Regions from separate parts of the Dyella sp. SYSU CM1112 genome, predicted to be linked through region 2. Evidence: riboswitches for the same ligand, from Rfam matches in the RefSeq annotation. Region 2 holds a riboswitch; the other holds the start of a gene.
The links. Region 2 has a riboswitch for thiamine pyrophosphate ahead of thiM (hydroxyethylthiazole kinase). Riboswitches for the same ligand answer to the same signal wherever they lie in the genome.
Positions count from the first base shown of each region.

Region 1: linked by a shared signal. The riboswitch ahead of thiC (phosphomethylpyrimidine synthase ThiC) and the one ahead of thiM (hydroxyethylthiazole kinase) in region 2 are both predicted to bind thiamine pyrophosphate.

Region 1 covers NZ_JBZEGI010000007.1:30,854-46,845, reverse strand. Annotated here, with positions in the region: gene AC4HNJ_RS11675 (malonic semialdehyde reductase) at 1-151, shown strand, start outside; gene AC4HNJ_RS11670 (YceI family protein) at 268-855, shown strand; gene AC4HNJ_RS11665 (zinc-finger domain-containing protein) at 1,019-1,225, shown strand; gene AC4HNJ_RS11660 (glycosyltransferase) at 1,313-2,437, shown strand; gene AC4HNJ_RS11655 (O-antigen ligase family protein) at 2,492-3,751, shown strand; gene AC4HNJ_RS11650 (glycosyltransferase family 2 protein) at 3,741-4,538, shown strand; gene AC4HNJ_RS11645 (glycosyltransferase family 4 protein) at 4,574-5,659, opposite strand; gene AC4HNJ_RS11640 (polysaccharide deacetylase family protein) at 5,656-6,432, opposite strand; gene lpxL (LpxL/LpxP family Kdo(2)-lipid IV(A) lauroyl/palmitoleoyl acyltransferase) at 6,594-7,529, opposite strand; gene waaA (lipid IV(A) 3-deoxy-D-manno-octulosonic acid transferase) at 7,622-8,887, shown strand; gene AC4HNJ_RS11625 (TolC family outer membrane protein) at 8,962-10,293, opposite strand; gene AC4HNJ_RS11620 (protein-L-isoaspartate O-methyltransferase family protein) at 10,330-10,989, opposite strand; gene AC4HNJ_RS11615 (hypothetical protein) at 11,152-11,481, opposite strand; gene AC4HNJ_RS11610 (TetR/AcrR family transcriptional regulator) at 11,567-12,217, shown strand; TPP riboswitch at 12,289-12,383, shown strand; gene thiC (phosphomethylpyrimidine synthase ThiC) at 12,472-14,349, shown strand; gene AC4HNJ_RS11600 (DUF3224 domain-containing protein) at 14,901-15,290, shown strand; gene AC4HNJ_RS11595 (ferritin-like domain-containing protein) at 15,391-15,963, shown strand.
Region 2 covers NZ_JBZEGI010000009.1:56,546-72,537, forward strand. Annotated here, with positions in the region: gene AC4HNJ_RS13700 (MnhB domain-containing protein) at 1-458, shown strand, start outside; gene AC4HNJ_RS13705 (NADH-quinone oxidoreductase subunit K) at 455-802, shown strand; gene AC4HNJ_RS13710 (complex I subunit 5 family protein) at 808-2,325, shown strand; gene AC4HNJ_RS13715 (hypothetical protein) at 2,353-2,580, shown strand; gene thiE (thiamine phosphate synthase) at 2,855-3,499, opposite strand; gene thiM (hydroxyethylthiazole kinase) at 3,496-4,305, opposite strand; TPP riboswitch at 4,361-4,491, opposite strand; gene AC4HNJ_RS13730 (DNA-3-methyladenine glycosylase) at 4,560-5,159, shown strand; gene AC4HNJ_RS13735 (DUF4232 domain-containing protein) at 5,156-5,818, shown strand; gene AC4HNJ_RS13740 (hypothetical protein) at 5,926-6,255, opposite strand; gene AC4HNJ_RS13745 (response regulator) at 7,132-7,815, shown strand; gene AC4HNJ_RS13750 (ATP-binding protein) at 7,820-11,107, shown strand; gene AC4HNJ_RS13755 (response regulator transcription factor) at 11,586-12,281, shown strand; gene AC4HNJ_RS13760 (YDG domain-containing protein) at 12,784-15,992, shown strand, end outside.

The DNA of each region.
Region 1 (15,992 bases), on a different contig from region 2:
CTTCGATAACGCAGGCGTGGATCAGGCGTTCTTTGCCGGCACGCAGATCAAGTCGAACTTCCTGATCAACATCGGCTATGGCGATGCCAGTCGAGATCTCTTCCCGCGCAGTCCGCGGCTCTCGTTCGAGGAGGCATGCCGCGTGGAATAAGCCGATGCGGGCTTCCCGTATGGCAGGACCCCGGATCCGGAGAGAGCGAAGCGTTCAACCCGGAGACCGGCCGAAAGGCACTTACCCATTCCTTTGATAAAGGCAGGAGACTTTTCATGCGTACATTCCGTTACGTCATACTCGCCGGGCTGCTCAGCGCAGCGTTGTCGGCCCAGGCCGCGCCGGTGACTTATAAGCTCGACCCCGCGCACACCATGGTGTTGTTTAGCTGGAGCCATTTCGGGTTCTCCAATCCGACGGCAGATATCGGCATTTCTGACGGCACGCTGGTGTTTGATGAGCAGCACCCGTCCAAATCCTCGGTGGAAGTGACGATGCCGCTGAGCGCGTTGGATACCCATGTCACGGCGCTGGACAAGCACTTGAAGGAGCCGGATTTCTTCGATGCCGATAAATATCCGACGATCACCTTCAAGAGCACTAGCGTGCAGCCGTTGGGCGGCAAGCGTTACAAGGTCATCGGCAACCTGACCGTACACGGTGTGACCAAGCCGGTGGTATTGACCGCCACGCTCAACGGCATGGGCAAGCACCCGATGACCGGCCAGCAGGCGATCGGCTTCAATGCGACGGGTACGCTGGATCGCTCGGCCTTCGGCCTTGGCGCATACGTGCCGAAGGTGAGCGACGCCATCAAGCTGGATATCACCACCGAGGGTTCGGTGCCGAAAGCCGGTCAGTAAGCGTCGAGAAAGAGCCGGCACATGAGCAGTGAACAGGAGGCGCAATGGGCCTTCCTGTTCACTTTCTCATGGGCATGACGGCTGTGTGAGAGAGGGCGTATTTTCCAGGGCAACCCTTGCTAAGATAGCCGGTCCCATCGTTTCGTCCCCGGAGCACCATCCCATGTCGGGTTCCTCTGCCGCTGTCACGCCCATCCTGGCGAATGCCGAAAATCGTTACGAAGTGACGCGTTCGGACCTGCCGCTTTCCTGCCCGATGCCCGGCATGGCGTTGTGGAACTCCCATCCGAAGGTCTATCTGCCCATCGTTGAGGACGGCGGCGAATCCGTATGTCCTTACTGCGGCGCGCATTACATCCTGCGAGACTGAATTCGCCGTCATCACAGCGCTTAGCCCGCACCATGCGGCACGATTGGTGCTTGGTTTTTACGGATGAGAGTCGCGAATGAGGGAGTTATGTCCGTTGCCGCCACGCCGGCCAGAGTGCTGACGGTTGTCCAGCTTATCCCCGCGCTGCGTGCGGGCGGTGCGGAGCGTTCAGTGCTGGAAGTGGGGCAGGCGTTGGTACAGGCCGGTCATCATTCAGTGGTGATATCGGCGGGCGGTCGCATGGTCGATCAGCTGGTGGCCGAAGGCAGCGAACACATCGCTCTCGACATCGGACGCAAATCGCTGCTGACACTGGGGCGCATCGGCCGATTGCGACGGATCCTGCGGGAACTCCGGCCGGATGTGGTCCATGTCCGCTCCAGGCTGCCGGCATGGATGACCTGGTGGGCCCTCAAGGGGCTATCGCCGAGGCCGCATTTCATCACTACGGTGCATGGCCTGAATTCACCGGGTCCCTATAGTTCGATCATGCTGCGCGGCGAGCGGGTGGTGGTGGTTTCGCAGACCGTGCGCGACTACCTCATCAGTCACTATCACAAGTTGGACACGACGCGGATCCGCATCATTCCCCGCGGTATCGATCCGGCTGCCTTCCCTTATGGCCACCGGCCGGACGAAGTCTGGCAGAGGGCGTTTTTCAACGAGTATCCGAACCTGGCCGGTGCGCCGCTGCTGACGTTGCCGGCCCGCGGCACTCGCCTCAAGGGGCATCACGATGCCATCGAGCTGGTGGCGGAACTCAAGCAGCGGGGCATCGAAACGCGCCTGCTGCTGTTGGGCGTCATTGAGCCTGGCCGCGAGGCCTACGTACGCGAGCTGCAGGAGCTTATTGCCGGGCGAGGGGTGGCCCAGCAGGTGGTGATGACGGCGCCGCGCGAGGACGTGCGCGATATCTTTGCCATGTCTGCGCTGATCCTGCAGTTGTCCAACAAGCCGGAAGCATTCGGGCGTACCGTCGTGGAAGCGCTGTCGCTCTGTCGGCCAGTGCTGGGATACGCCCATGGCGGTGTCGGTGAGCTGCTGGCCGAGCTGTATCCGGCGGGCCGCGTACCGCCCGGGGATCGCGAACGCCTGGTGGAACGCGCTGCCGAGCTGCTACGTGTCGCACCACCCATTCCGCCGCTGCAGCGCTATCGACTGATCGATATGCAGCGCGCCGCACTGGCGCTGTATGAGGAAGTTGCCGCTTAGAGCCGGGATTGCGGTGGCTCGCTACAATTCCGGGATCGTCATTCCGGATCCGGCATGAACCGTTCGTTCAAAAGCCTGTTGCGCTCGCCGCTATTGCCGCTCTGGTTGCTCGTCGCTCTGCTGCCGTTCGGACGCAGCGCCGAACTGGGCACGTTTGCATGTGCGATCGCGCTGGCCGTGGCTTGGTGGCGCACCGGTCCGGATGTACTGAGATCCCCGGGAAGCGGATGGCTGCTTGCACTCTTGGCGTGTTACATCGGCGCCGCGCTGGTGTCGGCGTTTACTGCCATCGCACCTGCAAAGAGCTGGGAAACCGTGCTGGCTTTCTTGCGCTACATCCCACTAGGGCTTTACGCCTGCTTGGTGCTTCGGGGCGAGCAGCGCGTGCACGGATTCTATGCGGCTGTCGCGTGGGTGATTGCCTTCTGGGTGCTGGATGCGTGGATGCAGATGCTTACGGGCTGGAGCTTGCGTGGGCATGCCGAGCCCGAGCGTATTTCCGGCTTGTTCGGTGCAGACGATCCCAAGCTGGGGCCGACCTTGGCGGTACTCTCGCCGCTTGCACTGTGGTCGGCGCGCCATCAATGGGGGCGGCTTGGCTTAGTGGTGACGTTTGCCCTGATACTCGGGCCAGTGATGCTGAGCGGTTCGCGGGCGGCCTGGATCTGTTTTGGCCTGGTAGCTCTGTTTTTTATCTGGCGCGAGGCGGGTTCGCGTTTGCGGTTTCTGGCGATCTGCCTTGGCGTTGCCGTTGTGCTCGGTGTGGCCGGCGGCACTGCCTGGAAGGTTTCGACGCGTTTCGACGCGCGCGTGCAACGCACGCTTATGGCATTGCGCGGTAATGAACAGGCGATCAACGATGCCATGACGGGACGTCTCGATATCTGGCGCGTCAGCTTGCGCATGCTCGACGCTCACCCACTTACCGGAGTAGGCGTGCGTGGTTTTCGCTATGCCTATCCGCTTTACGCACCGGCGAATGACCATTTTCTGATCGGCGAAAATTGCGGTGAGGGAGCCGGTGCGTGCCATGCCCATCAGTTGTTGCTGGAAATCCTGACCGAGACCGGCGCCGTCGGATTGGTGTTATGGCTCGTCGGCGTAGGAATCGCATGGCGTGCCTGGCGGTATGCCGGCAAGCGCGGCAAAGCGTTGGCGTTTCCGGTGACGGTGTCATTGGTCGCCATGTTGTTTCCGATCAACTCTCACCTGGCTTTTTATTCGGCATGGTGGGGGTTGCTATTTGCCTGGTTGCTGAGCTTGTGGTGCGCGACGCTGTTTGCGCCAACGGAGGAGCAAGACGATGGCGCGTGAGCCGCTCTCAGTCGTGGTGATTACTTATAACAACGCCGATACGTTGGATGCCTGTTTGCGCGAAGTGGACTGGGCGGATGAAATTGTCGTGCTCGATTCCGGTTCGACCGATGAAACCGTGGCGATTGCACATAAGCACGGCGCGCGCGTCGAAGTGCATCCGTTCGACGACTATGGTCCGCAAAAGCAACGTGCGTACGATCTGGCGAGCCATGACTGGATTTTGAACCTCGACGCGGACGAGATGCTATCGCCCGGTACGCGCTTGATCATCGAGCGTGCGCTGGAAGATCCCAGGCATGCGGGCTTCAGGCTTCCTCGTCGCGAGCGCATGTTCTGGACGGTGCAGCATCGCTGGAGTCACCGTAACGGTCACCTGCGTCTGTTCAATCGCCGCCACGGCGGCATGAATGATGTGGAAGTGCACGCGGCGGTGGAAGTGCGGGGGCCGGTCAAGACGCTGTGGGGTGCCGACTTCGTCAACAATGGCGATGGTGACGTGGCTTCGCGCGTGGAAAAGATCAATCGCTACAGCAGCGGCATGGTGGCGCATAAACTGCGTCGCGGACAACGCTTCACCGGTGTGCGTATGGTCATCTATCCGCCACTGTTTTTTCTGCGGCAGTTTGTGCTGAAGCGTTATTTCCTGAGCGGCTGGGCGGGGTTCATTGCCAGCGTGCTGGGCGCTTTTTACGTATTTTTGAAATACGCCAAGTTGCATGAGGCGCGTCGCGATGCGCGTTCTTCGCGTTCCTCCATGCGAAATACCGAACAAGAGGATTCGTAAGCGGCGCGCTGCCGCTTGCATCCATCGAACGAGCGCTAGGGACTTCCGGTATCGCTGAGGATACGCACGAATTCATCCGCAATGACGCGCGTGCTGAAATGACGATCCACGAAATCGCGTGCCGCCACACTCATGGGCTCGCGCACCTCCGGATCGCACATGCGCAGGATGGCATTGCGCCAGGCGGCTGCGTTGCCTGCTGGAAGCAGCAAACCGGTGACGTTGGGTGACAGTGTCTCAGGTACGCCGCCGAGATTGCTGCCAAGCACTGGTGCTCCTGCAGCTTGTGCTTCGATCGAAACGCGCCCGAATGTTTCGGTCGCGATGGACGGAAATGCCAGCATCGAGATTGCGCTGTAGTAAGGATGCGCGTCGTCGATCCAGCCGAGCAGGTGATGACGATGCGCGAAGGAACCGGCTTCAATGCGTTCGCCTAGCTGTTGCACGTCGGGGCCATGGCCTAGCCACAGACAGTGCAGGCGCGGTTCTTGCGCCATCGCGCCCTCGGCCGCCTCGAGCAAGGTAAAGATGCCTTTGCTGTGATGGATGCGGCCAAAGTAGCCGAGCACGATGGCATCCTGCGGCATGCCTAGCTGATGCAGGATGTCGCTGCGACGTTGCGGGTCGGGCCGGCACGAGGCCATGTCCACCGGGTTGTACAGCACGCGCACCAGATTCGGCGGCACCCCGCGATCGAGATAGGCCTGCCGCGCATGGTTGGAGACGGCAAAAAAGCGTTGAGCCAGCCGCGGCACCAGATAGCCGGAGAGGCGCCCCATGGGCGGTGTGCGGTGGCGGAATAGTGCTACCGGCACATCCAGCAGGCGACTGATAAGGATCAGCGGCCAGTATTCCTTGCCGAAATTGCCGACCAGCCAGTCCGGTTGCAGATCGCGTGCAGCCTTGAAGGTGGCGCGATAACCGCGCAGGTCGAACACATTGCGGAACTTCGCGGGATACAGGCGCACTCCCGATTTGGCCAGGCTATTGGCGATCAGGCCGTTCGGGTAGACCACCGCGCTGACGTGATGGCCGGCCTCCACCATGGCTTGCGCAAGCGCTATGAAGTGGGTCGCCGCCCCGGTGTTTTCCGGGTTGGTGCCAACGAAGAGACATTTCATGCGCGGTTACTCGTGGCGTGCCGGTCGGCATGCCGCTTGTTTTCATAATCGGTGAATGCGCGCATGGCGAACTGCGGCAATGCGTGGTGCCGCGCGACTTGCACACGCGGCAGGCGCCAGAGATCCATGCCGGGCATGGCACGGCCGCGCTGTGTGGTGGTGGCGGCGGCATATCCGGCTGCACGCGTTACTGCGGCGACACGGTCATCGGCGTCGCCATAGGGGTAGCAGAACTGGGTGACCGGTGTGCCGAGCAAGTCTTCGAGATCTGCCTTGCTGCCTGTGATCTCGTCTTCCAACTGGGTATCGCTGCACTGGGTCAGGTGTGGATGCGTGCGCGTGTGCGCGCCGACCTCCATGCCACCATCGCACCATGCACGCAATTGGCCTGGGGTCATGAGCGCTTTGCGCACGCCCAGCTTTTCTTCGTCCCAATCGTTGAAGCGACCGATGCTGCCGCTGACGACATAGCAGGTGGCGGTGAAGCCGTAGCGTTGCAGTACGGGCAATGCCGATTCGAGGTTGTCGAGGTAGCCGTCATCCAGGGTGATGATGGCGATACGGCCTTGCTGCTCGCCGCGCAGGTAAGGCATGGCATCAGACATCGACAGGCCTTTGTAGCCCAATCGCTTGAGCAACCACATTTGCCGCGCAAACGTCGCGGGGCTCACATACAGGCTGCGCCAACGCTGCAGGCCACGCGGCGCATGCGCAATGTTGTGATACATGAAGATGGGGCAGGCGCGCGCCTGCCGTTCCCCACGCGTGGTCATGCCGCGCTCCTTGTCAGCCGTGCGTAGAATCTTACGGCAATCGAGGGCGCCGGACGGGTCAGTGGCCGGCTATAGGCACGGGGGCAAGGCATGGGCGGCGGGCACAGGCAGAAGTCAGCCCGCTTATCTATCCGGGAATGCTGTCGTTTGCCTGTCGAGGCTTAATAGATGGGCGGGAAGCCTTCCGGTCGGGTCTTGAAGCGCTTATGCACCCACAGATATTGCTCGGGCGCCTCACGCACCATTTCTTCGATGCACCGGTTGACGTTGGCGGTGTCCACCTCGGCATCCGCACTCGGCAGGTTGTCCAAGGGCGCGCCTAGCCGCAGAACGTAGCCTTGGTCATCGGGCAGGCGGCGGTGGAAGAAGGGAACCACTACGGACCGGGACATGCGTGCCAGGTGATGGGTGCCGGTGATGGTGGCAGCGGTAACGCCGAAGAACGGCACGAAGGCATTGTCCTTGCTGCGCATGTCCTGGTCGGGTGCATACCAGAGTGTGCCGCCGCTGCGCAGGTACTTCACGGTGCCGCGGATGTCGTCCTTGTCGAACATGGCGCGCGCATAGCCGAGGCGTGCGCGCAGCACCGCCCATTCGAAAACGGAGTTGTCCATGCGCCGATACATGCCGGCGATGCGGATGCGCTGGGAAACCAGGCGTGCGCAAAGTTCGAGATGCGAGAAATGTCCGCCGACCAGAAGTACGCCTTGCCCCCGGGCATGCGCCGCTTCCAGATGTTCAAGCCCTTCGAACACGACCGGGATTTTCGCAATAGCGCGGTCGGATCCCATCCAGCCGAGTGCGAATTCGATCAGCATGAGGCCGATGTCGCGCAGGTGCGCGTCTACCAGCGCAGCTTGTGATTTGGCATCAAGCTCGGGGAAGCACAGCGCAATGTTGGTAGCGGCCACTTGGCGTCGCGGAGACGGAAAGCGCTCAATGATGGTGCCCAGGCCGCGGCCTATCGCCATGAGCAGCTTGAACGGCAACATGGCGATGAGCTTCATGATGCCCACGCCGATCCACGCCGGCCAGAGGCGAGGAGCAAGCAGCGAGGGGGTAAAGTCGGGGCGGGGAGTTCCAGGCATCCGCAGCATTGTAACGGCACATGCGGCGCGCTCCTTCTTCGGGAAACGGAGTCAGGCGCAGCGCCCCCGTATACTTTCGCGTTCCGGACAGGAATCCGCCCTTGCGCTATCTCTACACGCTACTGATGTACCTGGCCACGCCGCTGATCGTGATGCGGCTGCTGACGCGCGGGATGCGCTATGGCAACTATCACCGGCGTTGGCCGGAGCGCTTCGGCATTTTCAAGGCGCCGGACCTGCGTGGCAGCATCTGGGTACATGCCGTTTCGGTCGGTGAAGTCAATGCGGCGGAGCCGCTGATCAAGGCACTGCGCGAGGATTATCCGAACGCGCCGCTCGTGGTGACGACGGTGACGCCGACGGGTTCGGCACGCGTGCAACAGCTGTTTGGGGACAGCGTTTTTCACGTCTACCTGCCTTACGACCTGCCCTTTTCGGTGCATCGCTTCCTTACCCAGATCAGGCCTCGCCTGGCCTTGATCGTGGAGACGGAAATCTGGCCCAACCTCTATTTCGGCTGCTATCGGCGTGGCATTCCGTTGATGATCGTTAACGCGCGGCTATCCGGGCGATCGCTTCGTGGTTATGCGCCCATGCGTGCGCTGTTGCGCTCGGCTCTGCGTTGCGTTCGGCAGATCGCCGCCCAGTCGCGTACCGACGCCGCGCGCTATCGATTGCTGGGTGCTGATCCCGCGATCGTCACGGTGAGCGGCAACCTGAAATTCGACATGCCGGTACCCGAGGCCGCGTTGGAAGGTGGTGAGGTTTTTCGTCAACAATGGGGGCACTTACGGCCCGTCTGGATCGCAGCGAGCACCCATGAGGGCGAAGAGCTGGCGGTGCTTGAAGCGCACCTGGAAGTGCTCAAACGTTTGCCTGATGCCTTGCTGCTGATTGCGCCGCGGCATCCTGAGCGTTTCCGGGTGGTGGAGCATTCGGTGCGTAGCCTTGGCTTCAGCACAGCGATGCGCAGCAACGATCGTCTCCCGGGAGAGTCGCACCAGGTTTTTCTGATCGACACGATGGGCGAGCTGATGCCCTTTTTTGCCGCGTCCGACGTGGCCTTCGTAGGGGGGAGTCTGGTACCTATCGGCGGCCATAACGTGCTTGAGCCGGCATCGCTGTCCAAGCCGGTGCTGGTAGGACCACACACGTTCAATTTCGAGGAAATCACGCTGGCGCTGATTCGTGGCGGTGGCGCGAAGCGCGTGTTGCAGAGCGAGGCATTGGGGACTGAGGTGCTTGACTTGCTGCAGAATGAGGCGCGATGCACGCAAATGGGGCGACAGGCTCGCGTGGTTTTCGATAGTGAACGCGGCGCAGTAGGCCGGGTGATGCGATTGATCGACCGCATGCTGCAGGAATGAGCTGCAAAAAAAAGGCCGGAAAAACCGGCCTTTTTTTTTCTAAGCAGCTTTGTAAGCAGCGATGACTTGGCGGCTTACTGCAACAGCGAGTTGGCGTATTGCAGATCTTGATAATCAATGGTGCCGGCCGATTGTTTCAGCAACAGGCGATTGAGCACCAACTGGTGGCGAGCGAGTGAATAAGTACTTTCGGCTTGCGTGAGGTTCTGGATGGCCGTCAGCACATCGAGCATGATCTGCGTGCCGACCTGGAAGCCGGCCTTGGTGGCATCGAGTGCTTTCTGTGCTGCATCCACCGCTGCCTTGCCCGACTCCACTTCGCTGATGCCGGCGAGCACCGAGTTGTAGTAGTTCAGCGTATTTTGCGTAACCTGGCGCCGCGTGGATTCCAGCGAATCCTGCGCTTCGTCGCGCTGGTAAATGGACTGGCGCACTTTCGACTGGATGGCCCCACCCGAAAAGATCGGAACCGACAAGGTGACGCCAATGGTGTTGCCGTAGCGGCCGTTACCGATCACGTTGTAGCTACCGTTCTCCAGCCAGCTGGTGCTTTTGCCGCGCGTAAAACTGGCGGTGATGGTGGGCAAGTGGCCGGCGCGCGCTGCGTTGACGGAATGATCCGCCGCATCCACCGAGTACTGTGCCGAGAGGATGGTCGGGTTGTTCTTGATCGAGCTGTCAACCCATGCTTGCGGACTGGCCGGCGTAGGAGGATCCATGGGCAGCTCGTCGCGCAGGCGCTTGAGTTCGCCAACCGGCTTGCCGGTGATCACGCTCAAGGCTTGCCGGTCATTGGCCAGCGTGTTCTGCGTACTGATCGTGGTGGCTTTGGCGGCCTCGTAGTACGACTTGGCCTGGTACACATTGGTTACCGCAGCGATGCCGACTTTGTATTGCTGCTCGGCCTGGTCGTACGTGACACGGTAGGCCTCTTCGTTGGCCTTGGCGTAGGCGAGCTGGTCTTCATCGCTGAGAACCAGAAAATACGCCTCGGCGACGCGGACAAAAAGGTCTTGTGCTGCGGCTTCGTAGGTTTGCTCCTGCGCGTCGTAGGTGGAATGCGCAGCCTGCAAGTTGGCAATGTCGGCCAGGTTCAGGATGGTCTGATCGACGCTGGCAGAAAGGGATCGAGTGCGGATATGGCTGCTATCGGCAGTGTTACCGAACTCGCTGAGGTTGGAGAGACTGCTCTGCTGCTGCAGACTCATGCCGGCACTGATCTGAGGTAGCAGCAGCGCGCGGGCCTGCGGAATGTTTTCGTGTACCGCCAGGCGTGTCGCATCGGCCTGCGCCAACACGGGGTCGTTCGCACGCGCCTGACGGTATGCATCCAGCAAATCCTCGCCGTGGCTGGGCAGGGAAATTGCCGCCAGGGACAGGGCAAGGGTCAGAAGCTTCAAGCGCATGGTTCGCCTCTTAAGGTTCGGGGATCGGTAGCGGGGTCAAAAAACAAAGCGGCGCGGAGGCTCTGCATGTGCGAGATAGGGAAGATCCGTCTCGAACAGGTTTTCCTCACGGTAACGGCCGTTGCCTTCATGGGTGATCAGTACGACTTGCTGCACCGGTGACTCCCCGCGGATGGCGAACAGTCGGCCATCGGGCTTGAGCCAGCCGAGAAAACGGTCGGGGATACGGTAGACGGCACCTGTGACAACCACGGCGTCGAATGTGCCCTGCGGATGCCATGCATCGACGGCTTCACCGGTCACGAGCTGCGTATTGGTGATGCCGGCAGCTTGCAGTCGCTGACCAGCGGCGGCGGTGAAGTCAGCATGGATATCCACGCTGGTCACATGCGTGGCGAGATGGGCCACGCACGCAGTGAGGAAACCCGAACCGGTGCCGATTTCCAGCACCTTGTCCTCCGGCTTCAACGCCAGCGCCTGCAACACGCGGCCTTCCACCACCGGCTTCATCATCACTTCGCCGTGTCCGATAGGCAGGCATAAATCGGCAAATGCCAATTGGCGATGCGCGGGCGCAACGAAATCCTCGCGGCGGACACGACCAAGCACGTCGAGCACGCGACCATCCAGCACCTCCCAGGGGCGCACCTGGTTCTCAACCATGTTTTGACGCGCCTGATCGAAGTTCATCGCCATTGGAAAACAAGCCTGTGTGGATCGAAAAAGGTCAAAAAGGATAAGCGTTTAGACCCTGTTTCGACAATGGTTAGGGTGCGGTCAGGCCGGTGCTGCACGAAGTGCCGGAAGTCATCGCAACGATCTGACGTAAGTCATGTAAGACCTTGTGTCCGCGGACACTTACGCACTTTTTCGCTGATGGCGAATGGCGCGCAGATCGATCATGACCGGCAAATGCGTCAGCGCAGCTTCGGTACTCACGCAAAGCGCAGCATCGAGCCGCCGGATACGACCCATGAACGACTCACCTCGACGCGTGGCAGCAACGCAAAGCCATGCAAGCCAGCGCGATAGGCTGTGGCGTTCCGTCGCATTAAGCTGCGCCAGCGCACCGCGAACCGCAAAGACCTGTCTCCGCGCTGTCCGGCGCTGCTCCAGCCACTCGGCCAGCAGGCGCTGGGCCTTGCGATAAGCAGCGCTAAGCGCCAATTCTGGGTTAGTTGCGCACATGAGCCGAAATATTCGGTATCATTCAGGAAATAAGTAAACCGACCCGTATAATAAATTGGGTTTTTTGATTTGTGAAGGTGCATCCATGAACTCGATCCCGCTGACCAAGCCGCATGGGCCAGGCCGCCCTAAGGACATGGAGAAGCGCGCGGCCATACTTGATGCCGCGAAAGCGCTGTTCATACGAAATGCCTTCGCTGGTACCAGCATGGATGCCATCGCCGCTGAGGCGGGTGTTTCCAAACTCACCGTCTACAGCCATTTTGGCGACAAGGACAACCTGTTTCGCGAAGTCATCCGCGCGCGCATCCAGGACCTGTTGCCGGAAGAAACCTATAGCTTCGATCCTGCGTCCGATATCGGCGACATCCTTACCCGCATCGCCCTTATTCATGCGCGCCTGGACTGTGATCCGGAAAACGTCGGCACGTTCCGCGCCATCCTGAGCGATTGCCGACAGGGCAATCCCCGCTACGGCAAACTGATGTGGGAAGAAGGTCCCATGCGCAGCCGGGCGCTGATGGAGCGTTTGCTGCAGCAGGCAGTCGATGCCGGCAAACTTCAGATCGACGATATTTCCCGCGCAAGCATGCAATTCATCTCCCTGATCAAGGGCGACATGATGATGCGGCGCATGTTCGGCTGCGCCGATTGCGCGCAGGCCTATGCGAAAGAAGTGGAAGAGAACGCCCGCGCGGGCGTCATCATGTTTGTGCGTGCCTACGCGCCGCGTTGAGATCGTGCCCCCATCCTGCACTCGTCTATCACCTCGCTTCGTGTTCAAATAAGCGGGCCTGTAACGGGTTATTTAGGAAGCGGGGGTGCCGACCGCAGTCGGCTGAGAGAGTCCCTTCGAACCTGATCCGGTTAGCACCGGTGTAGGGAGCTTCGCCGCACGGACCATCGTGCGCTGGCGCCGTCGCTTCGATCCTGTGCGGATATCCGCACGAATGCCGCATCCGATCGCGGATACCAGAAGGACGAATGCCGATGAATGCCTTGCCCTCCGACCTCGCGCGTGCCGCGCAAGCCCTCTCCGAAGCGGTGACCCAGCCTATTCCCGGCTCCCGCAAGATTTATGTGCAAGGCAGCCGGCCTGATCTGAAAGTGCCGATGCGCGAGGTGGCCCAGGCCCAGACCCCGACGCTGTTCGGTGGCGAATCCAATCCTCCGATCACGGTCTACGACACCTCTGGCCCTTATACCGATGCGGACCATGCTGTAGACCTTGCCGCCGGCTTGCCCGCGCTGCGGGCCGGGTGGATCGCCGAACGCGGCGACGTGGCGCAGTTGTCGGGCCTGAGTTCCGCTTTCGGCCGTGCACGCGCGGCGGATGCCCAGCTCGACACCGTACGCTTCGGCCATACGCGCACGCCGCTGCGCGCCAAGCCAGGCGCCAATGTCACCCAGATGCACTATGCACGCCGCGGTATCGTGACGCCGGAGATGGAGTACATCGCGATTCGCGAGAACCAGCGCATTGAAGCACTGAAAGACAGTGCGCTGTGCAAGCAGCATCCGGGCGAATCCTTCGGCGCATCGCTACCGAAGCTGATCACGCCGGCTTTCGTGCGCGACGAAGTGGCGCGTGGCCGCGCCATCATTCCAGCCAATATCAATCACCCGGAAAGCGAGCCGATGATCATCGGCCGCAACTTCCTTACCAAGATCAACGCCAACATTGGCAATAGCGCGGTGTCCTCAGGTATCGCCGAGGAAGTTGAAAAACTGGTGTGGGCGATCCGTTGGGGCGGCGATACCGTGATGGATCTTTCCACCGGCAAGAACATCCATGAAACGCGCGAGTGGATCATCCGCAATTCGCCGGTGCCGATCGGCACGGTGCCGATCTACCAGGCTTTGGAAAAAGTAGGCGGCATCGCTGAGGAACTTACCTGGGAATTGTTCCGCGACACATTGATTGAACAGGCCGAGCAGGGCGTGGACTACTTCACCATCCATGCCGGCGTGCTGTTGCGCTTCGTGCCACTGACCGCCAAGCGCGTCACGGGCATCGTCTCGCGTGGTGGCTCGATCATGGCCAAATGGTGTCTCGCGCATCACAAGGAGAATTTTCTCTATACGCATTTCGAGGAAATCTGCGACATCATGAAAGCGTACGACGTGTCGTTCAGCCTGGGCGACGGTTTACGCCCCGGCAGCGTGGCCGATGCGAACGACGCGGCACAATTCGGTGAACTCGACACGCTAGGCGAGCTCACCCAGATCGCCTGGAAACACGACGTGCAAGTGATGATCGAAGGCCCTGGTCACGTGCCGATGCAACTGATCAAAGAGAACATGGAGCGGCAGCTGGAAAAATGCCATGAAGCGCCGTTCTATACATTAGGGCCGCTCACTACCGACATTGCTCCGGGCTACGACCACATCACCAGCGCCATCGGCGCGGCCATGATCGGCTGGTTCGGCACGGCCATGCTTTGCTATGTGACGCCCAAAGAACACCTTGGGTTGCCGAACAAGCAGGATGTGCGCGACGGCATCATCACCTACAAGATTGCCGCGCACGCCGCCGATCTTGCGAAAGGCCATCCGGGGGCGCAGGTGCGTGACAACGCGCTCAGCAAAGCCCGTTTCGAATTTCGTTGGGACGATCAGTTCAACCTCGGGCTCGACCCGGAAAAGGCGCGCGAATTCCACGATGAAACGCTACCGAAGGATGCACACAAATCGGCGCACTTCTGCTCCATGTGCGGGCCGAAATTCTGTTCGATGAAGATCACGCAGGACGTGCGCGATTACGCTGCGGAACACGGCGTGGAAGAAATCGCCGCGCTGGAGGAAGGCATGGCTGAGAAGGCTGCCGAGTTTCGCGCACAGGGCGCCGAGGTTTATCACAAGGCGTGACGTTGGGACTTCCGGCAGCCGGCGCTTTCTCGGCTGCTGGGCGGGGAGCCTGTCAACGTGGAACGCGCAGACAGGCTCTCAGAGATCCGAATGAGAGCGGCCGGAAGCCGGCAAGCAGAAGAAAAGAAACAACGATCCAATCGCTAGTCCGCGCCAAAGATCAACAAAATCACGGCCTGCTATGGATGGGTGCGATAGTTCGAATACGGAGAGCAGAAAAAGCACGGCCAGAATGATCTGGCCGAAGCCCCGTTTCGTTCGTAGCGACCATGCAAAGCGTGTTGCGGGAATCTTCATGCCGCCATTGTCCGGCGCCGCGACATAAAATTGCGATAACGCTGTTGCCGGCCGACGTATAAGTTCCATAAAAACCTGGCGCATCGCCAAAGAGGCCGATACAGCCAGTGCGCTAAGCGGGTATTGCCTTGTTTTGCATGGATTTGAGGCGATTCCTGGCCGGTAGCACCCCGGGCTGCTCTGTGGGGTACGCTGTAGCGTGAGACAGCCATTTCACGTGCTTCTGATTTCCATCTAATTGTGAGGGAAAATCCATGCAAGCCAGTGGAGCTTTCGAAGTGACGCTGACGCCGCAATCCCCGCGGCCCGATCGCGAGGATGCCGGTCTAGGGCGCTTGGCGATCGACAAACAGTTTCGCGGTGATCTGGACGCCGTCAGCATCGGTGAAATGCTTTCGGCGATGGGGCAGGTACAGGGGTCGGCCGGCTATGTAGCCCTGGAGCGGGTCAGCGGTGTGCTGCAGGGCAGGCGTGGAAGCTTCGTGCTGCAGCATCACGGCATCATGGATCGCGGTACGCCACAGCTGTCGGTGATGGTTGTGCCGGATTCCGGTACGGATGAATTGACTGGGCTGACGGGAACCATGCAGATCCAGATCGAACAGGGTAAGCATTTCTATACGTTCGATTACATGTTGCCGTAGACAGGCAGGTTCGAAGGAACGCGCCGACTACTCTAATTTCACCTGTACTTTGCGGTAGTGAAGACAGGATGGGGCTGTCACTCGTTTACAGGAGACCGCCATGACGGCAAAGCCTTTCCTGACGGATATCCAGACTATCCGCAAGCGCGCACGTGAACATATCGATCAGGGCGCGATCACTGAAGGCTATAAAGCCGACCGCAAGACAGTGATCAAGCTACTCAACGAAGCATTGGCCACCGAACTCGTGTGCGTGCTTCGCTACAAACGCCACTATTTCATGGCGTCGGGCATCCACTCCAAAAGTGTCGCGGCCGAGTTTCTGGAGCATGCGCAGGAAGAACAGGGCCATGCCGACCAGATCGCGAGGCGCATCACGCAACTGGAAGGCGCGCCCAACTTCAATCCGGATGGCCTGCTCACCCGCAGTCACGCCGATTACGTGGAAGGCGACGACTTGGTGGACATGATCAAGGAAGATCTCGTTGCCGAACGTATCGCTATCGATAGTTACCGTGACATCGTGCAATACCTCGGTCACGACGATCCGACCACGCGACGCATGATGGAGGAGATCCTGGCAAAGGAAGAAGAACATGCCGAGGACCTGTCCACCTTGCTTGAAGAGTTGGGCAAGAAGGGCGAGCCGGCAAAACCGGCCACGCGGCATTGATCTAGCGAATAAGGGCAGGCGGGAAGCAA
Region 2 (15,992 bases):
ATGGGCGTCGTTTGCCGGCGCGCAGCGAAGCCATCGCCTTGCTCGTCCGCTGGATGCTCCCGGCGACGGCGGCATTTTCGGTCTATGTGCTGGCGCATGGACAACTGACGCCGGGTGGCGGTTTTCAAGCAGGTGCGCTGTTTGCCTCTGCGGTATTGCTGCTATTTCTCGGGGATGGGTATCGCGCCTGGCGACGGGCGATGCCGCCGATCGCGATGCAGCTTGCCGAAGCGTTTGGTGCTGTCGCATGCGTGGGCGTGAGCTTGCTTCCCATGGCGCTTGGTGCAGGCCTGCTTGAGAACGTATTACCGCAAGGCGAACCGAAATCGCTGACCGGTGGCGGCTTGATCCCTCTCATGAATGTCGCTGTGGGCATAGCGATTGCCGGTGGCTTTGCCAATGCGCTGATCGAGTTCCTGGAAGAAACGCGCGAGCCGGAGGAGGACGATCCACCATGATCCTCGGCATGTTGCCCTGGCTGGCTGCGGCGTGGCTCTTGATCATCGGTATTTACGGCATCGTGACAAGCCGGCATTACGTGCATCTGATCGGTTGTCTTTCCGTGGTGCAGTCGGGCACGTATGTATTACTGCTGGCGATCGGTTTCGTGTGGCATGCCGGGCCGCCGATCTTTTATGACCATCCGCCGGGAACGCCGGCGGTGGATCCGGTCATGCAGGCGCTTGTGCTGACGGACGTGGTGGTTGGCGCTGCGGTGACAGCGTTGTTGCTGGCCTTGGCCTTGCAATTGCACAAGCGGCGTAAAACGCTCGATCCGGAAGAACTGGAGCCAATTCCTTGAATTGGGTGCGCTGGATACCGCTGCCGGTAGTGGTGCCGCTGCTGGCGGCTTCTATGGCTTTGCTGTTGGAAAAGACCGTACCGCGCCGCTGGGTGGATCTATGGGCCATGCTTGTGACGGCGGCAGTAAGTGCGGAGTGCATGTTCTTGGCGCACGCAGCAGTCGGCGCGCCGCTCGTTTACTGGTATGGCGGATGGGCGCCGACGCATGGTCCGGTGCTCGGCATCAGCTTCGTGGTCGACAGCGCGGGGGCGGGCGCAGGCGCGTTCATCGCAGGATTGTTTGCGCTGACCTTCCTGTTCGCCTGGCATTATTTCGAGGAGGTGCGTGCACATTTTCATGCACTGATGCTGATGTTTTGCTCGGCCTTGATCGGTTTCTGCCTGACGCATGATCTTTTCAATATCTTCGTGTGGTTTGAAACGATGAGCGTGATTGCTTTCGCGCTTACGGGATATCACCTGGAAGATGCGGCGCTTGAGGGAGCGCTCAACTTTACCGTGGTCAATACGCTCGGCAGCTTCTTGATGATGGCTGGCGTGGGGCTGGCCTATGCGGCCACGGGCGCCTTGGATATGGCGTTGGTAGGAAAGGTGTTGGCAGAACGCCACAATGATGTGCTCGCCTGTGCCTCGTTCGTACTGATGGCGGCGGCCATGCTGATCAAGGCGGCTAGCGTGCCGTTCCATTTCTGGTTGCCGGATGCACATGCGGTGGCGCCATCGCCGGTCTCGGTGATTTTTTCGGGTGTCATGGTGCCGGCTGGTTTGTTTGGCCTAGGCCGGTTGATGACGATTGTTTTCGCGGGCGTGCCGCCCGTCATGGCGCTTGCACATCTGTTGCTGGTGCCGCTGGGGGCGGTAACGGCCGTGGTGGGCGGCTTCATGGCGTTGCAGCAGACGCATCTCAAGCGCTTGCTCGCCTATTCCACGGTTAGCCACGTCGGCGTGATGCTGGCAGCGCTGAGCCTGATCACGGTACACGGTGCCGCCGGATGGCTGCTTTACATGCTGGGTCACGGGATGGTGAAGGCCGCGTTGTTCATGGGAGCGGGCGTGCTGGCCGCCATGCTGGATAGCGTCGATGAGTTTGAGCTTTATGGACGTGCGCGTTTCCGGGTGGTGTTGGCGAGCTTATTTGTCGTCGCTGCGCTTTGCCTCGCAGGCTTGCCCGTAGGTGTGATGGCGGCGGGGGCTGAAGCGGTGGAGGGTGCCGGAAAAATTTCGGGTGATGGATGGTTGGGAGCCATCATCGTCATTTCGTCGGCAACTACCGGTGGAGCTGTATTGCGCGCAGCGGTACGCATTTTTCTCGGCAAGGGGGAATTGCCGGAAGAGAAGGCAGCGGATGCGGACGAATCCGAACGCGGCGATCGTCCATTGGTGCTGATGCTGGTGCCGTTGGCGGTGCTGGTCGTCGTGGATGTGGTGGCGCCGATTCCGCTGGAACGCATGGTGCGTGTTGCTGCTGCCACCTTTGTGCATATGCCGGCATGGTCTGTCCTCGATGGCGGCCACGCCTAAGCGACGCCAGTCATTCCGGCTGTGGCGATGAGCGGCAAATTATCGGGATGGATGGCGGTCGGTCTGGCTGTCCTCATCGCAGGCACGCAGCTCTTTGCCGTGAAGCTGTTGAAGCAGCGCTTGCTGTGGCCGCTGCATATCACGATCAAGACATTGCGTACCTTGCATGCAGGGCGAGTAGGCGATCAGGTGGCGTGGCTGGCGGCGGGCCTGGCGATGCTGACGGTTGGCATCGTTGCGATACACTTGCGGTAGGCTGCGCAGGCAGGGAAGGCGCACGCCGATAGCCGCAAAAGAAACGAGCCGCCTTGAGGGGCGGCCCGGTCGGGCATCGGTCATCCATGTTGAGGAGGGGCCCCTCCCCGGCGCCTGACTTCCCGGCACGTCCTTTATCGCATATTTGCGGTTCCCGTAGCAGGTGCGCCCATTTTGAGTGGGTATGCTGGTTGCGCGTCGTCAAGAACAACATGCAGGCGAAATGGGGGTGCGGAGGCTCCACGTGACAAGCCGCATGAGATGAACCCTCCGCTTAGCGGCCTGTGCGGCTTGCGACGATGCAGTTCCATAGAGTTTGTGCTTCTTGCCGTGGATCAGGCATGCCGCAGATGGCGGATACCACGGCAATTCCATCCGCACCGGCAGCAATGGCCTGGGCGACGTGCCGGCTTTTCAAGCCTCCGATGGCGACTGCGGGAACAGGACTTGCCGTGACAATGCGAGCGAGTCCATCCCAACCGATCGGTTGTTCGTGATCAGGTTTGGTCGGCGTAGCGAACACGGGACCGATACCGACATAGTCGACGATGGCAGGGTCGATCGCATGCGCGGCCTGTTCTGAATTGACCGACACCCCGAGGATCATGTCAGGTCCTATGCGAGCACGAGCCAGGGAAGATGCTGTATCACGTTGGCCGATGTGCACTGCATCAACATCAGCTTCGATGGCTGCATCGATATCGTCGTTCATAACGACAATGGCCGATGTGTCTTGCAGCGTTTCCTTGATGGCACGTGCAAGGGCGACGCGTTCGGCGGTGGATGCTTGCTTGTGACGTACTTGCACCATGGTGACGCCGCCAGCAACCGCTTCACGCGCTGTTTCCAGCATGGAATGTTGTTGGCAAAGATCGGGATCGAGCACCAGGTAAAGAGAGAGGTCGAAGGGTTTCTTCATACGAGTGTGACCTGGGCCTGCGACTGCAGCGTCTCTGCGTCCAGCGCCGCAAGGGCATCGATAAAGCGCCAGGCGAACGAACCTGGGCCTGCGGAATGTAGTGCGGCCTGCGACCCTGCTACGGCAAAACTGGCCAGTGCACATACGGTGGCGGCCATGGGTGATGCCGGTGCCATGGCGACGTAGGCACCGATCAAACAGGTAAGCGCGCAGCCCATGGCGGTGACTTGGGGCATGAGGGCCGATCCTCCCGCGATATGCATGGCACGTTGCCCATCGGTGACAAAATCGATCGCGCCCGTGACGGCGACTACGGCTTGTGCCCGCTGGGCAAGGGCAACGGCAGAGCTTTCTGCATGCGCGACGCTATCGCCACTGTCCACACCACGCCCAGAACTTGCACTGCCGGCGAGCGCCATGATTTCCGAAGCATTGCCGCGAATTACCGTGGGACGGAGTGCAAGCAGATCTTCGATCGCCTGTCGGCGGAATGCCGTAGCAAAATGCGCTACCGGATCAAGCACCCACGGTTTGCTGCTTTCGTTGGCGGCCTTGGCCGCATGACGCATGCCGTCCAGCCAATGCACTGAAAGCGTACCGATATTGATCGTAACGGCACTCGCGAGCCTGGCAAATTCACCGGCTTCCTCGGGTGCGTGCACCATGGCAGGCGAGGCACCTGCCGCCAGCAAGACGTTGGCGGCAAAGTTCATGGCGACGAAATTGGTGATGCATTGGACGAGAGGCGGTTCGCGGCGTATTTGCTCAAGCAGTTTGCCGTGGCACAGGAGAGTGGCGGTAGTCATGGTGGGTTTCCGGGAGAAGACCCGTGTCAGCCGTCGCCGAACGATGAGCATGCGTATCACCATGCTTGCACCATCCCTACGCCAGCACGAACTGGATCAGGTTCAATGGGTCACTGCGCGGCACGGTATATCGCCTGTGCGCCAGCAGAATCTCAGCCCCTTGCCGGGGCACCCCAGGTGAACACAGAGGTTGGCCGAGCTGCGAGGTGTTGTCAAATCGATACTGTCGGTTCTTGCCTTACTATGATGCGACTATGACTCCTGTAGCGACGCGAAAAGCCCGTGTGCTGCCCCGATCTTTCTATGATCGCGATTCCCTGCAGGTAGCACCGGAGTTATTGAACAAGGTGATGGTGTGTGGCGATGGTCGTGCCGGGCGCATCGTTGAAGTCGAGGCTTACCATGGTGGGGATGATCCCGCCGCTCACTCTTATCGGGGCAAGACGGCGCGTAATGCCGTGATGTTTGGTCCGCCCGGGCATATGTATGTGTATTTCACTTATGGCATGCATTGGTGCAGCAATGCCGTTTGCGGACCAGAAGGAGCGGGTACTGCGATCTTGATCCGCGCCTTGCAGCCGCTGGCGGGCTTGGACCTCATGAAGGCAGCACGACCGCTGGCCAAAAGTGACCGCCAGTTATGCAATGGACCCGCCTGCCTCACGCAGGCCATGAGCATCACCAAGCAGCAGGATGGAGTCGATCTCGTGGCGGCACGAACTTATTGGCTGGCAGACGATGGGATTGATCCCCCGGATCATCCGGTTCAAACCACGCGCATAGGTATCACCAAGGCAGCCGATTACCCGTGGCGTTGGTATGTCACTGATAACGCATACGTGTCGCGGAAATGACGTATGGTTCAAGAGACTCAAAAACCAATGCCTTGTATGCTTGGCTCCAATCGATGGATGGATTTTTTGAACGTGATGCTTTCATAAGGAGAAGGGATATGCTGCGTTCGTATTTGAAAGCGATATGGGTACTGGCCGCTGTAGTGATTGCGCCGCGTGTTGTGGCTTTTCCTGTGCTATCGCAAACGGCTCCCTCTTGTCAGGCTGATCAGGTTCGCCTTCGCGTGGATGATGGCCATGGGTATTTCGATGGTATGTCTCAGTCGGGGATGTTTCTGATCTTGCAGAACAGTAGCTCGAGTGCTTGCACGCTGCCGGCCCGTCCTGAGCTGAGTTTTCAGGATATGTATCATCAAACGTTGCCCGCTGCATTTCGGTCTCCGCCCGGCATGCATCCTGGGCCGGTCATCTTGCCGATCAAACTGTTGCCGCATGAGACGGTATCCAGTGAAGTACGCTGGGTTTCCCAGGATGTCTATGACCCGGGACGTTGCGTCCAGCCTGCCTATGTCGCCGTGGTGGTGGACGGGAAGTCGATATGGACGACTTTCCATGGTCAGCTGTGTGGACCGCAGGACAAGGGGCCGACTTACAAGGCCACATTATTGGTCCCGCATAATGATGTGGCTGGGAAGGGCGTATCTTCCAAGCGTAGTTGAAGCGTAGGGTTTATCGCTGGCTTGGGGGCGACCGTCATCATCGCAATGTCACGGCTGCAGAAGGTGCCGGTCGCCCTGGATGAAATGTCCCAAGGCTGCAAGTGGACCTACGCGGTCGCAGATGATCTTGGTGATCGCCCATAAAGGGACCGCCAGAATGGCGCCGGGAATACCAGGCCAACGACGCAGCCTAGCAGCAATGCCATGGCCAGCAAGGCCGCAAAGAGGCGTGGGATGCGCAGATGTTTCATTAATTTCATGCCAGGCTGAACCAGCAGCTTGAGGAAAAATGGCAGCACGATAGGAAGCACGACTTCTCTTGCCGCGTACATGCAAGCCATGATTCCAAGAAACAGTAGTCCACCCTGAAAAATCGTGGAAAGCTGCCCGGAATGAGGTCTATCTTCCTTTGTCTGGCTGTCTGGAGCCTTCGACATTTTTGTAACTGATCCTGGAAATGCACAAGCAAGGCGATCGGACGTTGCGCATGGACGGATCAATGGTGGGTGAAACCTTTGTGCAGAACTTGTTGTAAGGGGCGGCTTCGTGCGGTAAAGAATCACCCGCCGGTGTAGATCTTATAATTCGTGTGATGACTGAACTTGGCTTGTCAGTCTGACGTAGTCTTATAAAAAGTATGTGCCTATAACGAAGTGTTTGTGTAATTTTCATTATTAGTTTCTGTTATTTGAAATTTTATTTATTGATAAATTGAATTTAAAGTAATTAATGTTTTATTTATGATTAGGTGGCCTCATGTTTGAGACAAATCTCCTAAAATTTTGAGTAAATTCGTGCAAAATAGGGTTTATGAGGAGGCGATTGCACAGTTCCATGAGGCGTGCGAAGACTCGCAACGTTGCGAGAAGTGGACGGTCACTTTGGCTGTGATGCAACGCATTTTGATGCATCGGGTGGCACGATCTCTTGCTGAGGTCACGCCCATTCACGCTGAATGGTGAGGGTAGGTTTGTAAGTTATCGCGACTTCCTATGCTGACGGTAGTTTTGCGCACCTTGCAATGAGTTCCTGTCCTGTTGTCAGGCAGAGCTGGTTCTTCGGAATATTTCCCGGTCTGGGAGCAGCAAGAAGGCAATGATGTGGGCTGCTTTCACATTCGGCTTGAAATCACCAGGGACTTTATGAATATTGCGCTGGTTGGGATTCGTTGACCTCGACCAGTTGGGATGTGAAGATCTCGTGAAAAAGAGGCAAGAGCCCGTCAGATCAGGAGTCCTCATGGGCGTCACACCCTCGGTTGCAATTTGCGCCATCCTTATCGGGATTGAGGCTAGAGGTGTAGAGGGGACGCAATGAGCAACGAACAAAGTGCCATCCCGCATATTGTGCTAGCGGATGACCATCCTATTATTCGCTACGGCATTCGCATGGCATTGGAGTCCAATCGCATCGCCAGGGTGGTTGGCGAAGCGGGGTCGCCCATGGAACTTTTCAGCGTGTTGGCGAACACGCCTTGCGACATTGTCGTGACCGACTTTTCGATGCCTGACGATCATAGTCGTGACGGGCTGTATTTGATCGAAAGGCTGATGCGCCTGCATCCGGACATTCCGATTGTAGTCATTACCGCACTACGCAATGCCGGCGTTTTAGGCACCTTGCTGCGCAGGGGCGTGATGGGGCTGATCGAAAAAGAGGGTAACGTGAGCGAACTCGGGTTTGCCCTGCGTGGGGTGAGCATGGGGCGTAAGTATGTAAGTCCTTCTTTGCGTACCTTGTTGACGAGCCGTGAGGTTGAAATCAAAACCGGACGCGAGTCGAAGCTGACTGAAGCAGAAATTGAAGTGCTGCGCTTGTTCGCCTATGAAGGGCTTACATCACAGCAAATCTCCGACCGCCTTAATCGAAGCCGCAAAACGGTCAGCAGGCATAAGCGCAGTGCTCAGGTCAAGCTAGGATTGCCCACCAACCAGGCGTTACTGGAGTACTGCCGGCGTATCGATCTAGACGATAGTGCGGGCTCCGCGGAGGAATGAAAAAATGCCCTGTAAGGGAGTGGCCTTCGGCTTACGGATAGCGCGTGCCTTATTGTTATGCATAGCACTGTTGCCCTGTACAACGCCAGCGCGTGCGCAATCTCCCGATAAACTTAGGGGGCAAAATTACGATCTGCATGTACCACTCACGGATCAAGAGCGTGCTTATCTCGCCGGGCTGCCTGTCTTGCGACTCGGTTTTGATTCCACTTGGCCGCCTTATGCATTCGTCAATGCTAGCGGTAGGTTGGACGGCATTTCGGCAGACTATCTGAAGTACATCGTGCAGACTCTTCACCTCAGGATCGAGCGTGTACCAAGCAAATCCTGGAGCGACGCCGTACGTCTGGCCAATAGCGGCCAAGTTGACGTGCTGGCGGCCATGTCGCAGAGCAATCAGCTGACAACCCCGTTTTTGGCGACTCAGCCTTACATCGATTATCCCGAAGTCATCGTCACTCGCAAAGATGGGCGAACCGTGAGGGACATTCGTGATCTTGACGGGTTGAATGTGGCGATGGTGAGGGATAGTGGTGTGGGTGTCGCACCGGGATTGAGCAGCTTGGTGGCGTTTCACCGTATCGAGGTGGACTCCGTGGAAGAGGGCTTGCACCTGGTCGCCGGTGGCAAGACCGATGCCTTCATCGGCAACCTTGGGGTAGCAGCGCGCCTGATAGAGCAGCATTATGCTGGCGTTCTGCAAGTCTCGGGTGCCACCGGTTACAGCCAATCACTGACCTTTGGCGTGGCGCCAGCGTATGAGCCCCTGCGTATTTTGATGGATCGCGTCCTCAAGGCGATTCCGGAGGAAGACCGGGAACGCATTCAGAACACATGGCTTTCTGCTTCGCTAGAGTACGGTGTTCCACGTCGGACACTGTGGAGAGTGCTTACTCCCATCAGCATTGTGGTGCTGATTTCCATCATTGTCCTCAGCCTCATTATTGTTTACTTGCGCAAGGAAATACGCCGACGCCATTGGACTGAACAGGAACTGCGGTTCCAGATCCAGTTTCAACAGTCGCTGATGGCAACCGCTCCGATTCCCGTGTTCGTAAAAGACCTTCATGGACGCTACATTTCCGTCAACCCGGCATTCGAAAAAATCGTAGGGCGCAAGGCCGAAACGCTGCTAGGTAAAAAGGCGAGTGACGTTCACCCGAAACACGTTGCAAGCAATGACCAGCTTGAGATTATCACCAGGGAGGTGCTATCCACTGGCAAGCTGGTCCAGGGTGAATTGCAATATCGCTCTAACTCGGGCGATACGCATGATGTCATTTATTGGTTGCAAATGGTTGCCGAAGAAAGGCGTCGCCCCCGGGCGCTTCTGGGTATTCTCGTGGATGTTTCCGAGCTGCGTGCTATGGAGCGCGAACAGCGTGCCTTGAAGCGTCAATTGATGGAGTTGACGCAGGTGCTCCCGGCCATGCTCTTTCAGGTCAGATATAGCACCGGTCGGGGTTTTAGCCCTGTTTTCATCAGCAATTATGCGGAAAAGCTTATCGGCCTGTCACAAGAGGAGCTGATGGCGGCGCCGGAAAGATGGCTTGCCATGGTTTCTTCACAGGCACACCGGCAGTTATGGCGTGCCTTGTTGCGCTCCCGAAGGTCCAATGCTCCTATCGAGCAGGAGCTGATCTTGGATTTGCAAGATGGCCGTAGCGTTTGGGTGCGGCTGGAAGCGGTGTGCCATCAGAATACGCATGGCGGTTGTATCTACTCCGGCTACCTCACGGATGTCACTCAGCTGAAAATGCAAACGGAATCCTTGGCGCGTGCGAAACAGGATGCGGAGCAAGCTGTACGGGTAAAGGATGTATTTCTGGCCACGATGAGCCATGAGATCCGTACGCCCATGAGCGGGGTGATCGGTGTACTGGATTTGATGGACCGGTCGCGCATGCATGCGGAGGACCGACATCTGCTCGATATGGCTCGCGGAGCGGCGCGTACCTTGCTACGTATTTTGAATGACGTTCTGGATTTCTCGAAAAGCCAGTCAGGCCACCTGACGATCGAAAACCGTCCGTTTTCACTAAGAACGGTTGTCGAGGAGGTGATGGGTTTGTTTGCGCCGGAAATGAAGCGGAAGGGCCTGCGCTTTGATGTGTTTGTCAGCTCGTTGATAGCGCCTGGATACGTGGGCGACGGGCAGCGCATCGCGCAAGTGCTATTGAATCTCGTGGGCAATTCGCTCAAGTTCACCGATGAAGGCTGCATCGGTATTGTCGTTGAGGCGTTGCCCGTTGATGCGGTCACACAAACCCAGCGCTTGTCCATGACGGTGCGCGACACCGGTGTCGGCATCGATGAGGCGGAACAGACCCGCCTGTTTGAACCTTTTGTCCAGGTAGGAATGAGGCATCAGGGAGGAACGGGGCTGGGACTGGCTATCTGTAAACGCCTCATCAAGGCCATGAGCGGCGATATTCAGCTGCGTAGTGCGCTCGGGAAAGGAACGAGCATTGATATTGGATTGACCTTGCCTGTAGACATTCATGCAATGCCCGAGGGCACAAACACCGCTGTGGAGCAGGCAGCTGACCATGAGTCCATGGTGATTCCCGTCGTAGAGCCGGCTGTGCCGGTCAAGTTGCCGATTGCTGATAAATCCATCCTTCTGGTTGAAGACCAGGCGATAAATCGCGAACTGCTGATTCGTCAGCTCAAATTGTTGGGAGTTGAGCAATTTGATGTTGCCATCAATGGCTTGGAGGCTTGGCAAGCCTATGAAAAGCAGTCACATAAGCTGGTTATCACCGATTGCGCAATGCCGGTGATGGATGGCGAGACCTTGATTCGCCACATACGTGACAAGGAAGCGGTTACCGGTACGAACGCTTATGTCGTTGCGCTGACAGCCAATGCCATGGAACGCCAGCGCCAAGCCTGCCTGGAGGCAGGGGCGAACGAGGTGTTGGTCAAGCCCGTCGACCTCGATCAGCTTCGGACGTTAGTTACACGCGTGTTTACCAGTCCAGCGTCGGTGACGTCGGCCATACAGCCCCCGGAAGGTATTCCTGCCGAGGAGTGGCCCAAACTGCGAGAGCGAATTCTGGAAGACGTGGCGCATGAACTTGATGTGGCGCGTGAAGCATTGCGTCGTCAAGCACGACCGCAGGCGTGGCACGCTATTCATCGCATTCTAGGCATTGCAAGATGGTTCAAGCTCTCAGATGTGGCCTCTGAGGCCCAGATCATCCAGGCTGCGCTTGACGATGAGCGCATGCATGAAGTCGATCTGAAGCCGCTTGAGCAGGCTATCGTTACATTGACAGCTTGCGTCTAGGAACTATTCGAACAAAGGCCCGAACAGGCGCTTGCTGGTACTTTCCGGCACGCCATGCATGCTGTGGGTCATGAAACGCAGCAAGCACGCTGAAGCCGTGCGCAAAACTGCTGAATGCTCTTTCGATAGCTTCAATCTTTTGTGATTGAATCAGCGTTGTCTGCGAGCGATCTTTTCGACAATGTGTCGTTGTCGAACATGCTGGAAATCTGGCACCGCTGCGTATCATGGTCATCCGGTGTGAGTTGCTGATCCGAATGCCAGTAGATGTGTCAGGTAACCCTGGCTTTCTTACGGGGAGGCGGTGCATCGTTTTAGCCAAGGCGGGTTTAGTCGTTTTCTATGCACGGTTGCACATAGACTTTTATGACTTTTAGGTCTTAACCTCCCGTGGCTTTGAAGGTCTGGAATCGGCAGTAGGGTTCTGGATGAGCTGCAAAAACCGACGCTCAGAGAGTGTCTGGAGCAGGGGAAAGGCATGGCAGAAAGTGGAAAGGGCAACGTCCTGATAGTGGAAGATGATGCCCAATTGCGAGACGAGATCTTGGTGCCAGGACTCAAGACATTTGGTTTCAATGCAGAAGGGGTCGGTAACGCAGGAGAGTTTTACCGTCTTTTTGCTGTCAAACGCTTTCGTTTGGTTGTTTTGGATATTGCACTACCGGACGAGGATGGGTTCAAGATCATTGGACACCTCCGTGCTCAATCGGATATCGGCATCACGGTGCTCTCCAGTCTGAACTCGACCGCTGACCGCGTGCGCGGCTTGATCGAAGGCGCAGACGTTTATCTCGTCAAGCCGGTTGATATAGAAGTACTGGCTGCCTCATTGCACAGCCTAAGCAGGCGAGTAGGAACCGCAACGTCAGTAAAGCTGGCGTCTACGGGATGGCGTTTGGAGGCAGGGGGCTGGCAGCTGCTTGCGCCTGGAGGTGCCGTAATCCCATTGTCGAGGACCGAGCGGCTATTGATGAATCGCCTGGCTGCTTCCGCGCCTGAGCCGACTTCGCGCGCCGCTCTCATTGACGAAATTGCTGCGGTCGTGCCCGGATTCGACCCCGCACGTTTGGAGATGCTGATCCATCGTTTGAGAAATAAGGTCACAAGGAAAGCCGGTAGAGAACTTCCCCTGATCGCCGTAAGAGGGGTTGGCTATACGTTGACCCTCAATTGAACGCGTCAAAGCACGCACGGGGTCTACAGCGCGCAAGAAAATGCAAGTATTGGTTAGTTTTGGAGATTGTGAGGCGCGAGTCAACTATTTACAGTGCGCTTGTCGAGAGGGTGCTTAGGCCACGAAGGCCACGCGACGTAAACAATCGCATCTTTTGCTCTGCGAAAATGGGCACACTGTCTCGCTTATGGCAAGAAACTTGTTATTGAAGGCCTAGGGAACAGGGGGGATGTCGCTGCATATCTCCGATTCGAGGACGAATCGGGAATCTGTGCGAGATCTGGGGCGAATCCAATCAGGGTCGCCTGTCGATAAATCACACGTCATGAACTGGCATGGGAGCCAGTGCTTGCTTGCGGCCTTATTGGGCTGAAGTAGGCGCTTGATCCCGGCTGGAACAGGGTGTTGCGCTTTGCATTCGCGGATGCGCGAGGCGGCCAGCACACAGGCATACGTGTGTTGAGACCGATCATCCCTAAAACTTACGATCAGGTATTGCACCATGAGTTCGATGCGCCATTCGTGCGGGAGCCCCCCTACCTGCCGACATCTCGTCACTTCGGATCAAGGTTTTTCCATCCTCCGCGACACCGCTTCGCGCACACATACGATCGGTCGACGTTTTGCGGTGCTGTCGTTGCTGGCAGCGGCCCTTGGCATGACAGGTCTGGCGCATGCCAGCGGTGGTCCGGTCGGTGGCCAGGTCGTGGCGGGTTCCGGGCAGATCCAGCAGATTGGCAACACCACAACGATCCTGCAAAACAGCAAGACGCTGTCGTTGAACTGGCAAAGTTTCAACGTTGCGCCGGATCAGACAGTGAACTTTCTGCAGCCTGGCAGTGATGCGATTGCCGTCAACCGGATCTTCAGCGCCACTCCCAGCGAGATTTATGGGCATCTCAATGCCAATGGCCAAGTGTGGCTGATCAATCCGAGCGGCATTTTGTTCGGCCCGGATGCCCAAGTGAACGTCGGCGGTCTCGTCGCTTCTACGCTGGATTTCGACGACAGCACACTTGATTCGAACAGTCGGCGCTTCAGTGGCGCAGGTAAAGGCAGCGTCGTCAACCGCGGCACGATCAACGCTGCCAATGGTGGCTACGTGGCTTTGCTTGGCAACCAGGTTTCCAATCAGGGAACGATTACCGCGCAGCTTGGAACGGTAGCGCTGGGTGGCGGAAGCGCGGTCACACTCACGTTCACCGGCAGCCAGCTTGTACATTTGCAAGTCGATCAGAGCACGCTGAACAACCTGGCGGAAAATCGCCAGTTGATCGTCGCCGATGGTGGCCGCGTCATCATGACCGCCGGTGCGAAAGACGCGCTGCTCGCCAGTGTGGTGAACAATACCGGTCGCATCCAGGCACAGACCGTGCAGAACCACAACGGCACCATCACGTTGCTGGGAGGCATGGAAGCCGGGCAGGTAAATGTCGGCGGCACCCTCGATGCGAGTGCGCCCAATGGTGGTAACGGCGGCTCCATCGAAACCTCCGCAGCCAACTTCAATTTGGCAGGCGATGCACACATTACCGCCGCCGCACCACGCGGACAGGCGGGTACTTGGCTGGTGGATCCCACCGACCTCACGATCGACAGTAGCGCCGCCACCACCATCTCCGACACGCTCAATGGCGGCACCAACGTTACCGAACAAACCACGTCGACGGGGGCAACTGGCGTAGGTACGCAGAGTTCTGGCGAAGGCGACATCAATGTCGACGCCGCAGTGAGCTGGAACAGCAGCGCCACCCTGACCTTGCAGGCGTACCACGGGATCAATGTCAATCAGCCAGTCAACGGCGGTAGCGCAGGCAAAGTGGTCATGGATGCCAGCGGCGCCAACCTGACGATTGCCAGCGGTGCTTCGATCACCGGTGGCGGCGGCATCACACTCGCGACGGCCGCCAATTTCGTCAACAACGCCGGCAGCGCAGCGGTGAATGCGGGCAGCGCCAACTGGCTGATCTATTCCAGTAATCCCACCCTGGATACTACGGGTGGCCTCACGCCTGATTTCATCCAGTACGACGCCCCGTACCAGACAGCGGCGGCAACATCAGGTAACGGATTTCTGTATAGCGTGGCACCCACGCTGACGATTTCCGGCCTTACCGGCACCGTATCGAAAACCTATGACGGCACTAACAGTGCGTCACTCGCTGCTTCCAACTTCATCACCAGTGGCTTGATCGATGGCGATGCTATTGCCTCGGCTACCGGTACCTATGGATCGGCGAATGCGGGCTCGAATTTGGCCGTGACCACACCGGGGGCAATCTCTGGTTTCAACCTGATCAATTCGGCTGGCATTCCCGTATACGGCTATGCCTTGTCGGGCTCGGCGACAGCGTATATCGGCACGATTCTGCAGAAGCAGCTGGCAGCGACGATCATTGGCGATCCCACCAAGGTTTACGACGGTACGACGACCGCCACGCTGAATTCATCGAATTACCAGCTCGATGGTTTCGTAACGGGGCAGGGGGCTACGGTGAATCAGCCCAGCTCTGTTGCTTATGCAGGCGTGGATGCCGGTTCGCAAGCGGTCAATGCGACATTCACCCTTACCAATTTCGTTGCCAACTCCGGTACCGATCTTGCCAACTACATCCTGCCCGCTTCTGCCACGGGCATGGGCACCATCACACCTGCACCTGTGCTGCTCAGTGGCTTGCTGGCGAACGGCAAAGTCTACGACGGTACGACGGCGGCGACGCTAAACCTCAGCAACGCCAGTATTTATGGCGTGATTTCGCAGGACTCCAGTGACGTCGCACTGGATTCCTCGAATGGCATCGGCACGTTCGCCAGCGCCAATGCCGGCAGCAATATCGTGGTGAACGTCAGCGGTTTTACGCTTAGCGGCACCAAGGCAAGCGACTACCAGTTGATTGCGCCGACCAATCTCACTGCGGACATCGACCGCAAAGCGCTTACCGTCAGTGGGGTGACCGCAAACGACAAGGTGTACGACGGCACGACAGTCGACAACTTGAACCTGGGTAGTGCCACGCTCAATGGCGTGGTAGGTAGCGATGACGTTTCACTGCTTACCGGTTCGGCCACAGGTACATTCAGTCAGTCGGATGTCGGCAGCAACCTGGCCGTCACGGCAAGCGGCCTGGCGCTGACGGGCACGGCAGCCGGCAATTACACGGTAACGGAGCCAACCGGGCTCACGGGCAATATCACACCGCGGCCGTTGACCATTTCGTTCAACGGCAGCCCGACCAAAATCTATGACGGCACCGATGCCGCTACGCTGACCCAAGGCGATTTCACTCTTACCGGATTTGCGGGCAGTGAGGGAGCCGTGGTCTCACAGAGCCCGGCAACTTATGCATCCGCCAACGCAGGTGACGGTATCGGCGTAACCGCAACGCTACAGCCTTCGGATTTCACGCCCAACGCCGGCACCAAGCTTTCCAACTACAGTTTCAATAGCACGGTGACAGGCACGGGCACGATTGATCCGGCTCAGCTTACGGCGGCGATCGTCAACAATCCCAGCAAGGTCTACGACGGCACTACCACGGCCACGCTTGCCGACAACAATTTCGTACTGTACGGGCTGATCGGTGGCGACAGCATTTCGCTGGCCAATACGTCGATCTCGGGCAACTACGCTTCGGCCAACGCTGGCATAGAGGGCGTGAGCGCCGCATTGAGCAGCGGCGATTTCACTGTCGGCAACGGAACACTGTTGTC